2 regions of the Maribacter sp. 6B07 genome follow, and region 2 is predicted to be linked to the other one. Evidence: riboswitches for the same ligand, from Rfam matches in the RefSeq annotation. Region 2 holds a riboswitch; the other holds the start of a gene.

Region 1 (6,462 bases), on a different contig from region 2:
ATTATATGACAATAGTATCATAAACAGAACAGGTATCCCACTCGCTTCCATAGAAGATTTTACCAATCTGTTGAATTTAGAAAACTCCAATAAATCTAAAATACTAATCAATAACGGTAGACCTGGCGAAGTAAAATTTGCACCCAATGACTACATTGCTACCTATTCTCCTGTTCAAGTTCTTTTAGAGGCAATCAAAAAGAAACATACAGATTTAAGTTTTGAAAATATCTACGAAGCAATTGCCAAAGTACGTATGATAAAATCTGAAAATGAAGTAGAAATCTTAAAACAGGCGGCAAATATAACAGTTAAAGGCATTAAAGAGGCGGCAAAAGCGATAAAACCAGGTATAGACGAACGTTATTTAGAAGGCGTTTTAGAAGGCGATTTCAAGAAAAATGGTTCACAAAGGCTAGCCTTTGGGTCCATCATAAAATCCGGACCAAATTCTCATTGGCCCTGGAGAATTTTAGCAACACATTATAATCGAAGAAACCGTATTATGCAAAATGGGGATCTTGTTATTTTTGATGTGGGGTGCGAATATGAACAATACGTAAGTGATATAGGAAGAACATTTCCGGTTTCTGGCAAATAAACAAAAGAGCAAAAAGAGATTCTGATGATGGAAACCAAAATTGCTGATGAAATTATTGAGTTTTTAAAACCAGGAATAACCTTTAAGGATGTGCAGAAATTCACCAATACCATTATTCCTGAACACTCAAAAAAATATATGCAAGTAGGTTTATTTTTTGGTCACCATTTAGGCCTATCAACAGGCGATCCAAACTTATCTAATGCTCCTTTAAAACCAGGCATGGTATTTACTGTAGAGCCGTGGTATTATAACCATGATAACAATATTTCAGTATTTACAGAAGATATGATATTAATCACGGAAGATGGTTGTGAAGTGTTAAGTTCGGACTTACCTAGAACACCTGAAGATTTAGAGAATTTGATGAAAAGTTAATCACTACATTTTATTATACCTTATTTAAATGCTATTGAGAATGTTTTTTAATATTCCTGTAGGCTGTTTACTTTTTAGATTTTAATCCTACAAACATAACAGTAGACACCAATAATAACAAAAGGTACCAAGTATTACTTACAAGGTCCAAATAAGTTATGCTACCCTTTGCAAAGCTCAAAATCATAAGGACTTGGGCTCCATAAGGCAATAACCCTTGAGTTATACAAGCAAAGACATCTAAGATAGATGCAGTCTGTTTGTTCTCTAAAGCATACTCATCATTAATAGATTTAGCAATGGGTCCAGATATAATTATGGAGACCGTATTGTTCGCAATAGCCATATTAATAGTTGATACCAATGTTGCAATGCCAAACTGTGCAGACTTCTTACTTTTTACAAAAGTTTTAATTTTTAGTAGTATAAACGCTATACCGCCATTGTACGTCACCAAAGCGGCCAAACCACCCGTTAATAATGATAAAAGAAATATCTCCGTCATATTGGTAAAGCCTGTATATGATATTCTTGTAAATTCCAACACCGTGAAATCACCATAAAAGACACCTAAGATTCCAGCCGAAATTGCGCCCAATACAAGCGTCACAAAAACGTTCACACCTATGACTGAAAGTATAATTACAATTAAATAAGGCAAAATTTTAAGAATGGAATAATGATACTCTTCCATTTCCATTCCTACGGTATTCATGGTTAGACCTTCATACATTAAAATAGCCATACTAATAATGGCAGCAGGTACGGCTATTTTGATATTCGCCTTGAATTTATCACTCATTTTTACATTCAGTGATTGTGTAGCGGCAATGGTGGTATCTGAAATTACCGAAAGATTATCACCGAACATGGAACCTCCCAACAAGGCACCGCATAAAATACCTAGCGAAAAATTACCGGTATCCGCAAAACCAATTACAATTGGAGCCAGCGCAACTATAGCGCCTACAGAGGTACCCGTAGAAATAGACAAAAATGCGGCAATTACAAACACACCTACATATATATAGTGTCCGCTGATAACATCCAGACCTAAATGAACAATAGCATCTACACTGCCCATAGCTTTGGTTGTCGCTGCAAATGCTCCTGCCAATAGGTATATAAGACACATGGTCAAAATTTTATCATTACCGCACCCTTCTAAAAGAATGGCAATTTTCTCCTTCATAGATTGCTTAAACATGAGAAATGCTACCAGTATACCAGCAATTACGGCAATAGGAGCGGGTAGGGCATAAAAATCATTTTGAAAAATGCCTACGCCTAGAAATATTGCAATGAATATTAAAAATGGAATAAGTGCCTTTGCATTGGCTGTTACAGCTTTTACTTGAGTCATATATGGTTATTTGTAGAATCACGTTTAGAGCTATAGCAAATACTAGAGGAAGGATTTAACGTTTTTTCCAAGGTATTGGCTTATCGCTTTTAGCACCTTGCTCGTTATTGCAGGTTGCTATCTCTATTTGAGATTCTTGATAATTTAAGGGCGCAAAATTAATAAACCATCAGTACATAAAATCAAAAATTATACTAATTATATCTTAATTTAAACCGTTTTGAACAATTGCAGAAAATGCCATTTTAAGATGACAAAAGGCTAAAAAATTTCACTTACACAATAGGGCCTTTTACTGAATTATACGCTCCATTCGCTGAGAAGCTTCATTTTCATTTAAACTTCGAACTACATTTAAAATCTAAACGGAGACTGGTATCTATACCTACTTAGATGCTTAAACCGTATAACAACCCTAAAAATTAAAATCGATGAGAAAAATGAATCTTAACTTAGGAACAACTGCATTATTCGTATGCCTGCTTTTCTTAACCTCTTGCAGTAATGATTCCGATGATGTTTCAATCACCGAAGAAGAAACAACAGATGATACTAGCGGCACCAATGAAGCAAGTAGTACTGTGGACAGTGACTCCTATATTTTAGCCGTTGCACCGGACAATGGGGTATATTTAATTGATCATGATGGCAATACCTTATTTGATTGGGATTTCAATGGTGACCAATTGGGTAATGATGCCATGCTTCAATCTGATGGTAGTTTGGTATCTACGATAAAAGCTGATAATCCACAGATAACCTTTGGTGGTTATGGTGGCGGATTTAGAAAAATAAACGCAGACCAATCCATTGAATGGGAAGTGGACTATTCTACTAGTACCTACATCTCACATCATGATGTTAATTATTTATCTAATGGAAATATCATATTTCCCGTATGGGAAGAAGTAAGTGCTGCAGATGCTGCAGAGATGGGATTTTCGGGTAATTTTAATATTTATCCTGAAGCTATTATTGAAATGAATCCATTAACCCAAGAAATAGTTTGGGAGTGGCATGCTACAGACCATATTGTTCAAGATTACGATGAAAGCAAATTAAACTTTGGTGTCGTTGCCGATGTCCCCAACCTTATTGACATCAATTATAATAATGATCAAACTGATGGTGACATTATGCATGTAAACGGTATAACCCTAGATGAAACGAACGACCTTTTATACATGACCGTTAACTTCTATAGCGAGGTTTGGGTTATTGATCATAGCACCTCAACAGAAGAGGCTGCCACCAATACCGGCGGAAACTATAATTTAGGTGGTGACCTGGTTTACCGTTTTGGAAACCCCCTTACTTATGACAATGTTGGTGAAGTGACCATGAACAGGGTACATTATCCTAATCTTTTTGATGATAATAAGATGTTGGTATTTGTAAATAATAAGTATGACAACCAATCTGCAGTAGCAGAATACCAATTGAGTCCGCCTTATGAACTGGTAGCCGGTCAAGATAATGAGCCTGAATTAATATGGGAATTCACAGATACCGATTTATATAGTAATGGTTTAGGCAGTGGGGTTAGAATGAGTAATGGCAACACCCTTATCTGCGAAGGCACAGGTGCTATTTGGGAAGTTAATAGCGACGGAGATGTGCTGTGGAGATTTACAAATTACAATAGACCGTGGCGTGCGTATGCATTTACAAAAGACGACGATGCAATAACCGCATTAGGTCTATAATTAAAGATAGTTTTTTTGATTGATTGATTGATGACGAAGGGCTCCAATAGCAATATTGGAGCTTTTCTATTTTTTAAATTCATCTACATGATGAAATATAAGCAACTAGCATTGTTCAAATATGTAACCGGTAAAGGTTCAGGCATTCGCTTTAAATCTTATGGCATACACTTAAAATTCCTCTTAAGTCTTTGTTTTATCAATAGGTTTACCATTCCAAAATTACTAAGATCAAAAAAATGAAAATATATACTACGCTATTATTGTTATTTGGTTGGGCAATTGGCCAAGCTCAAAATACAGAGGATAACATTACTTATCAAAGCATTATAGACGCAGAACATATTATGGTCCAATTAAGTACAGTAGACCAAGCTACTATGATGTCTATGTTGCACCAGGGCTTTTACGTGTATTTTGATGTTAAAGGAAAAAAGAAGAAAAATGTTTCTATTCAATATCCAATCAATATTACTCCGCCAGAACGTCCAGAACGAAATGAAAGAGATAATAATTCTCGTAAAAAAACAGATGAACAAGAGCGGAAAGGACCGGACATGAACAAGCTATTGGAAGAAATGCCCAGAACGGCACGCTTTATTAATTTTGACCATGAAGAAGAATTTCATTTAGACTTAAACAACCTAGGTGTTACCATAAACTACAATTTTGACGAAGCTTCAAAAGAACTTCATTATCACTTAAAAATACCAAAAAATAGCATTGCTGATAATGACACCAAGCTATCCAAATTATCCATTGGTATTGTAACTCCAAAAATAAAATCCGAAACAAAAACTGTGAGCTCAAATGTTAGTTTTGGTGCTGGAGGTCAAAGTGGTGGACCTGGAGGTGGCAGAGGTGGTCAAGGTGGTGGTCCTGGCGGTGGAGGTAGAGGAGGTTCTCAAGGAACACCACCACAAGATCAGCGACCAGAAGAAGTCTCCATTAATATTTGGTTTAAGGCCGATGCCAACAATTAAGTATTACAAAATTTTTCATCTATTGATTCTATAGATACGTAGTAATAATTACACTATTGGTATATATTGTTTTCACTTACTAAGAGGTAAATATACTTTTGTAACACATAAATATTAAAACACATAACCATGAAAAAAGTAATTGCAACGTTTATCATTATTGCTTCAATAACCAGTTGTAACAGTGTAAAGAACATGAACACCTCATCTATGTCCGATGCTGCTACATTATTAAGCTCACTAAGTTCTAATTCTACGGTACAGCAGGTGGCGAGCTTATTTAGCCTATTGGATACCAACAATGATCAAGCTATTAGCTCAACTGAAGCTATTGGCGAAGTTTCTGAAAATTTTGATGTATTGGACACTGATAATAACGCTAGCCTTAATTTAACCGAATTGGAAGGTATACTTGGTTTGTTAAAATAAACCTTCCATTTAAACGTATTCCCCCCGAATACGTTTATTTTCATTTTGGGTTATTTGCTAAGAACCCCCTGTTTATCTTAAACAGGGGGTTCTTTTTTGTAGAAGATTAATAATGAAAACTTAATTCGTTGCTTTATTAAATTTGTAAGTAATACCAATATTTAATCCAAAAGAAGAGTATGGTACTTTTTGGGACAGTTCTTTAGATGTATCAGTATTGGTATTCGAGAGGTTATCTACGTAGGTAGTAGTTCTATTTACACCTTCTGGCAAATTATCAATGGTATATAGCCCACTAACCGATACAGTACCATCAGGTAGTTTTACATCTGTATTGAATTCCGATATTTCAGAATCTTTACGCTTTAAACTAATACCGTAATATTCAGCTTCTACAAACAGGCTAAAATTATCATCTAAATCATATTTATATCCAAGAGCTCCCACGAACCCTAAAGGAAAATGTCCATGAAAATCCTCTTTATAGTTCGTTTCGGAATAAGAGCCTTCCGGTACACCAAAAGCCTCGGCTTCGGCTTCAGAAAAAACAGATTTTTGGTAAATGACACCTTCCGTTTTACCTCCCAATTTTAATAATGCTCCAAAACGTCCATATATATTATTGGTAAATTTATATACCACGGATGCGGAAGCACCAAATGCCCTTGCCCTTGCAACAGCATTCACTTCTGTATCCGGTAAACTAACAACAGAAATATCTTGGTCAGCACCATGCAAATAACCTACTCCAAGATCAAAACCGAAAGAGTCGTCAAAAAAATAGGTGCCTCTAAGTTGAAAGTTTGTGCCTTCTCCATAACTGCCATATGAGTTTTCTGTTTCCGTTGTCGTAATTCGTTCTCCCAATTTCATACCTGCACTTCCAACGGCATAGCCAGAACTTGCCGAGACTTGCCATTGCCCATATGCCGTTGTGCTAAAAATTGCCAAAACAGCTATTAACATTTTATACTTCATAATTCATTTTTTATGTATTAAATC
Region 2 (6,462 bases):
CAATTTGTTCGGCTTTACAATTTCAGAAGTTTTCCAATCTATTTTAAACTTATTTCTCCGTGCTGCAGAAATTGGCTTATATGTTTTACTAGATGAACGGTTCAAGAACTTTTCCCTAAACACATCATAATCATCTTTTATACTTTTCTTGTAGCTCGTAGCTGTTTCTTTCTGCAACAAATCGCCCACCACGGTTACCGCTCTAGAAGCATCGTTTACATGAACTACTGCCTCTTTATATTGTGGATCGATCTTTACCGCTGTATGTGCCTTACTGGTGGTTGCACCACCGATCAACAACGGGATCTTGAAATCTTTACGTTGCATTTCCTTTGCCAAATGCACCATCTCATCCAATGATGGGGTAATTAATCCGCTAAGCCCTATAATATCTACATTATGCTCAATAGCTGCTGCAATAATTTTTTCCGGTGGCACCATTACACCTAGATCAACGATCTCATAGTTGTTACACGCCAGTACTACACCCACAATATTTTTACCAATATCATGAACATCGCCCTTTACGGTTGCCATTAAAATCTTTCCGGGAGCCCCAGACCCGTCTGTAACCGGATTTAATAATTTCTCCTCTTCAATGTACGGCAGTAAATATGCCACTGCTTTTTTCATCACTCGGGCAGATTTTACCACTTGCGGCAAGAACATTTTTCCGCTACCGAATAAATCGCCCACCACGTTCATACCCGTCATTAAGTTGCCCTCAATAACTTCAATTGGCTTATCGGCAGCTACTCTAGCCTCTTCTACATCTTCAACAATATATTGATCAATACCTTTTACCAAGGCACGTGTAATTCTATCCTGTAAAGGTTCTTCTCTCCAAGAAAGATCTATTTTACTTTCCTTGGTTTTACCAACTACAGATTCGGCAAAATCTAGCAAGCGCTCCGTTGCATCATCTCTTCTATTTAGAATAACATCTTCTACATACTCCAATAAGTCTTTAGGAATATCATCATACACCTCTAGCATACTCGGATTTACAATACCCATGTTCATACCTGCTTTTATTGCGTGGTACAAGAAGACCGAGTGCATAGCCTCACGCACCGGGTTATTGCCCCTAAATGAAAACGAAACATTACTAACTCCACCACTTACACTGGCATGTGGCAAGTTTTCACGGACCCATCTTGTAGCTTCAATAAAATCGACAGCATTTAATTTATGCTCATCCATTCCCGTTGCTACCGGAAAAATATTTAAATCGAAAATGATATCCTCTGGTGCAAAATTTACCTTGTTCACCAAAACATCATACGAACGTTTTGCTATTTCAATTCTACGTTCATAATTATCTGCCTGACCTACCTCATCAAAAGCCATAACAATTACCGCGGCACCATATCTTTTTATGAGTTTGGCGTGGTGTATAAATTGCTCTTCGCCCTCTTTTAAGCTAATGGAGTTTACCACACATTTACCTTGAACAACTTGCAGACCAGCTTCAATGATCTCCCATTTAGAACTGTCAATCATAATTGGCACACGAGAAATATCTGGCTCCGATATAACAAGGTTTAAAAATTTCACCATGGCCTGTTTACCATCGATCAATCCGTCATCCATGTTAATATCAATAACCTGGGCACCATTTTCAACCTGCTCCCTAGCCACTGCCAATGCCTCTTCAAACTTTTCCTCTTTTACTAAACGAAGAAACTTTTTTGAACCCGCAACGTTTGTTCGCTCACCAACGTTTATGAAGTTGGTCTCCGGGGTAACAATTAGGGGTTCTAGGCCGCTAAGCTTTAGAAAACGTTGTTCGTTATTCGTTGTTCGTTGTTCGTTCTCTTTACTCATAACTTCTTGTGATAATTTATGAATCCGTTCAACAACTTTTTCACTCTTTCTATTTCTTTCAAAACGATATCTGTATCTGAAATATAATTTAAATCTCCTGCTAAAATCAACTGGGTTTCCAACTCGAATAAGGAGCCTCTAGCAATATGTAAAAAATGAATTGTTTCTTTATTGGATTGTCTTCCACAACCTTCAGCAATATTTGAAGGAACAGATATAACACATCTTCTAACCTGTGAGGTTAAAGAAAATTGCTCATCTTGTGGAAAGGACTTCGTCAAAACATATACTGTTTTCACCAACATCCTAGCCTGCACCCAAATATCTAATTCTTTATAATCCATATCATATTTAAAAAACCACGATAAACCATTAACGAGCAACGAAAAACGATTTATTTACCGACAACTGTCAACTTTCTAGGTTCATACTTGGCCACCACCTCAGCAATCGCAGTAATATGTTCCGGAGTGGTTCCGCAACAACCGCCAACTATATTTACCAATCCTTTTTCCGCGTATTCCTTGATCTGTTCCGCCATTTGCTCAGGAGTTTCATCGTACTCTCCAAATGCATTTGGCAAACCGGCATTGGGGTGCGCTGAGACCGCATGTTCACTTTTGGTAGACAACACCTCTAAATGAGGTACCAACTGGTTTGCACCTAAAGCACAATTAAACCCAACCGATAAAATAGGAATGTGGGATATGGATATTAAAAATGCCTCGGCCGTTTGACCCGATAACGTTCTACCGGATGCATCGGTAATAGTACCACTAACCATTATGGGAACATCTATATTTCGTTCTTCTTTAACTTCTTCTATGGCAAATAATGCCGCCTTGGCATTGAGCGTGTCAAAAATGGTTTCAACCAATAAAATATCCGACCCACCATCTAATAAAGCTTCTACCTGTTGTTTATATGCTATACGTAGCTCATCAAAAGAAATAGCCCTATAACCTGGATCATTTACATCTGGTGACATACTTGCCGTTTTATTGGTGGGTCCAATACTACCGGCTACAAAACGAGGTTTATTTGGTTCTTTTGCAGTAAATTCATCTGCTACCATTTTGGCAATACGCGCAGATTCATAGTTAAGCTCATACACCAAATCTTCCATAAAATAATCTGCCATAGCAATTGTAGTTCCGGAAAAGGTATTGGTTTCTACAATATCTGCCCCAGCATTAAAATATTGACGGTGAACATCTGCTATAGCATCGGGTTGCGTTAACGACAACAAATCATTGTTACCTTGCAACGGATGTTCCCAATCCTTAAAGCGTTCTCCCCTAAAATCTTCTTCAGTAAACTTATAACGTTGAAGCATGGTACCCATGGCACCATCCAGTATTAAAATACGCTCTTTTAAAATTTCTTTTATATCCTTCATTTTATGCTTAACAAATTATTTGTTCGCTTTAAAATATATGATATCAAGTAAGGAAAGGAAGGTAATTATGTTCTTTCTTTAGTTATCTGTCCTTTTGAATTAGGATAGAATGTAGCACCTTCTTTTCCATTACGGAAAGGGTTGCCAAGGTTTCACAGGGTCTAGTCCCTCCGCCTTTCTTGATAACAATACAATTTAATTAGGAACGAATTGCAAAGTAACGGCACTACTCGCTCTTTACCAAGACTTCAATGGTTTTTTTAGCCAACGAAATTCTTAAAAAATGTCACAAAAAAAGCCCCCGCACGTCTAAAGCATCCGGAGGCCGTACTACTCAAATAATATAATTTATGCGATACTCTGTACTACTTCTTTCTTTGCTTCTTTCTTAGAACCATCAAAACCTTCAACACCACCAACGGTTGTATATTTCATTACAAAGCGCTTACCTGGATTGATCTGCTGGTATGCATATTGGCACATAACAGCTGCTTCATGGAAACCTGAAAGTATCAATTTCAACTTACCTTCATAAGTATTTACATCACCAATGGCATATACTCCCGGTATATTGGTCTGGTAATCTTTTGCGTTATTTACCTTAATGGCATTTTTCTGAATTTCCAAGCCCCAATCACCTATAGGACCTAATTTAGGAGACAGACCGAATAAAGGAATAAAATTATCCACTTCTAAATAAGTATCTTCTTTTTCCTTGTCCGTGTGCTTAATAACCACTGCCTTAAGTTCATTTTCACCGTGTAGCTCTTTTACCTCAGCTTTGGTAATCAACTTGATTTTACCCAATTTCGCCAGTTCAGATGCTTTCTCAACGGAATCCAATGCCCCTCTAAATTCATCCCTTCTGTGTACCAAGGTTACTTCTGCCGCTACATCGGTCAAAAATATAGCCCAGTCCAAGGCAGAATCACCTCCACCGGCAATAACCACTTTTTTATCGCGATATACTTCTGGATCTTTGATCATATAGGAAACACCTGTATCTTCAAAGTTTACAATATTAGAAATAGGTGGTTTTCTTGGCTCAAAAGAACCCAGACCACCTGCAATTACCACTACAGGTGCATTGTGCTTTGTTCCTTTATTGGTAGTTACCACAAAAGAACCATCTTCTAACTTATCTAGCGTTTCCGCTCTTTCTCCCAAGGTAAATCCTGGTTCAAAAGGCTTTATCTGTTCCATAAGGTTATCTACCAAAGTACCTGCCAAAATTTCTGGAAATGCAGGAATATCATAGATAGGCTTTTTAGGATATATCTCTGAACACTGACCACCTGGTTGTGGCAATGCATCTATTAAATGCGTTTTTAACTTTAATAATCCTGCTTCAAATACCGTGAACAATCCGGTAGGTCCCGCTCCTATAATGAGCATATCTGTTTTAATCATAATTCTCTTTTTAGTAAAAAGTAATTCTACAAAGTTGACATCATTCTATACAACTACTTTTTAGCTTCTTTTAATTTCACTTATTCTATATACTTATCCTTTACTAAATATGCTATGCTTTATTTACTTCAACAAAACTGACATTTTCTTCAGCAAACTTATGAGTTGCCTCCGCTAACGCTTCACGATGTCTAACTACTTCTCCTATGATAATGATAGCAGGATTAGAAAGATTTTCTTTCTCCACCACATCAACTATGGTATCTATAGTCGCAACTCCTATTTTTTCATTCTTTCGCGTTCCGTTCTGAATTATAGCTATAGGTAATTCCGATTTACCTTCAGACTTAAATAATTCCACTATCTGAGGGAGTTTTGACATCCCCATCAATATGACTACCGTAGCACTACTCTTTGCAGCTAAGGCAACATCTGTTGATAATTTATGCTCTTTTGTGGTTCCTGTAACTACCCAAAAACTTTCTGAAGAACCTCTTTTTGTCACTGGAATGTTTTGATATGCAGGCACACTTAAACTTGACGATATACCTGGCACCATGGCTACTTGCAAACCATGCGAGGCAGCATATTCCATTTCTTCCGAACCACGACCGAATACAAAAGGATCCCCTCCTTTTAACCGCACCACATGTCCGTTAGATTTTGCCCTACTTACAATAAGCTCATTAATTTGCTCTTGTTGATATGCATAGCATCCTTTGCGTTTACCTACAAAAATCAATTCCGCATTCTTGGCATAATCCAGCAACTCCTCATTTACCAAAGCATCGTACAAAACCACATCGGCATTTTCCAGCGTTCTGATCGCTTTTAACGTAATCAGCTCCACATCACCTGGTCCTGCACCAACAACGGTTAACTTAGGTTTCTTTATATGTTGTAAATGATTTGCCATTATCTATGCTTCTGCCAATTCTTGCTGTCTGAACTTTTCAACAGTTTCCAAAAATTCTTTCGCATCCTTTATGTAAGATTGTGCAAATTCTTTTGTTGGTTCGTTCTGATTTAATTGAAGTACCAATTTTTCAAATCCACCAGCCACGGCAATTCTGCCATCGGCAACAAATTTCTCATCAAAATCCTTAATGATACTTACGTGGGTATTCACTTTCGTATTTTCTGCGGTCAACATCGCTTTAGCAGAGTTTACCATAGAAGAATATGCGTGATAGATACTGGCAGACCATTTTTCCGCATCGAACATTTCTTGTGCATTCTGAATTTTCTCTTCACTTTCAAAAAGTAATGTTGCGATCAAGTCGATAACAACACCGGCACACTCACCTACACCGATAGCTTTTTCATAACGCTCGGTATTACCCCAATCTATAAAGTCTTCTGGCGTTAAATCATCTATTGATGATAATGGCGTAAGAAAATCATAGAAATACATTTGTCCTTTTTCGGCATAATAATCCGGGAACGATAGATCTCCACCATTGGCATCAAAATCATTTAAGATCAAACGCAATGCTTCCGGACCTCTTTTACTTGGCACTTTCACCACTTTGTCCGCAAAACGACCGTTACCATTACCATCATTGCTACCGCCCAACAATACCTGAAGCGCAGGAGCTACCAATTTATCCTTTGTACGAACGGACATGCCCTGAAAACCAATATTTGCCATATTGTGCTGCCCACAGGCATTCATACAACCACTGATTTTTATGACAACATCATCGTTATTTATATAATCTGGGTATTCTGTTTTTATCACTCTTTCCAGTTCCTCTGCAATTCCCGTGCTACTTGCAATTCCCAGATTACAGGTATCCGTACCTGGGCAAGCAGTGATATCAAGG

What was found. A riboswitch is a leader RNA that binds a small molecule or an ion and turns the genes downstream of it on or off. The one in region 2 is predicted to bind S-adenosylmethionine.
Region 1: linked by a shared signal. The riboswitch ahead of CSC80_RS15045 (Na+/H+ antiporter NhaC family protein) and the one ahead of CSC80_RS18785 (homocysteine S-methyltransferase family protein) in region 2 are both predicted to bind S-adenosylmethionine.

What each region holds. Positions count from the first base shown of each region.
Region 1 is NZ_PDUT01000004.1:218,948-225,409, forward strand. Features, by position in the region: partial or broken gene CSC80_RS19715 (Xaa-Pro peptidase family protein) at 1-979, shown strand, start outside; gene CSC80_RS15045 (Na+/H+ antiporter NhaC family protein) at 1,047-2,342, opposite strand; SAM-I-IV-variant riboswitch at 2,394-2,490, opposite strand; gene CSC80_RS15050 (arylsulfotransferase family protein) at 2,783-4,048, shown strand; gene CSC80_RS19520 (hypothetical protein) at 4,288-5,031, shown strand; gene CSC80_RS15065 (hypothetical protein) at 5,161-5,460, shown strand; gene CSC80_RS15070 (outer membrane beta-barrel protein) at 5,581-6,438, opposite strand.
Region 2 is NZ_PDUT01000005.1:86,363-92,824, reverse strand. Features, by position in the region: gene metH (methionine synthase) at 1-1,827, opposite strand, end outside; gene CSC80_RS18790 (four helix bundle protein) at 1,824-2,171, opposite strand; gene CSC80_RS18785 (homocysteine S-methyltransferase family protein) at 2,222-3,226, opposite strand; SAM riboswitch class I at 3,306-3,415, opposite strand; gene CSC80_RS18780 (NAD(P)/FAD-dependent oxidoreductase) at 3,575-4,636, opposite strand; gene cobA (uroporphyrinogen-III C-methyltransferase) at 4,749-5,552, opposite strand; gene CSC80_RS18770 (HEPN domain-containing protein) at 5,556-6,462, opposite strand, start outside.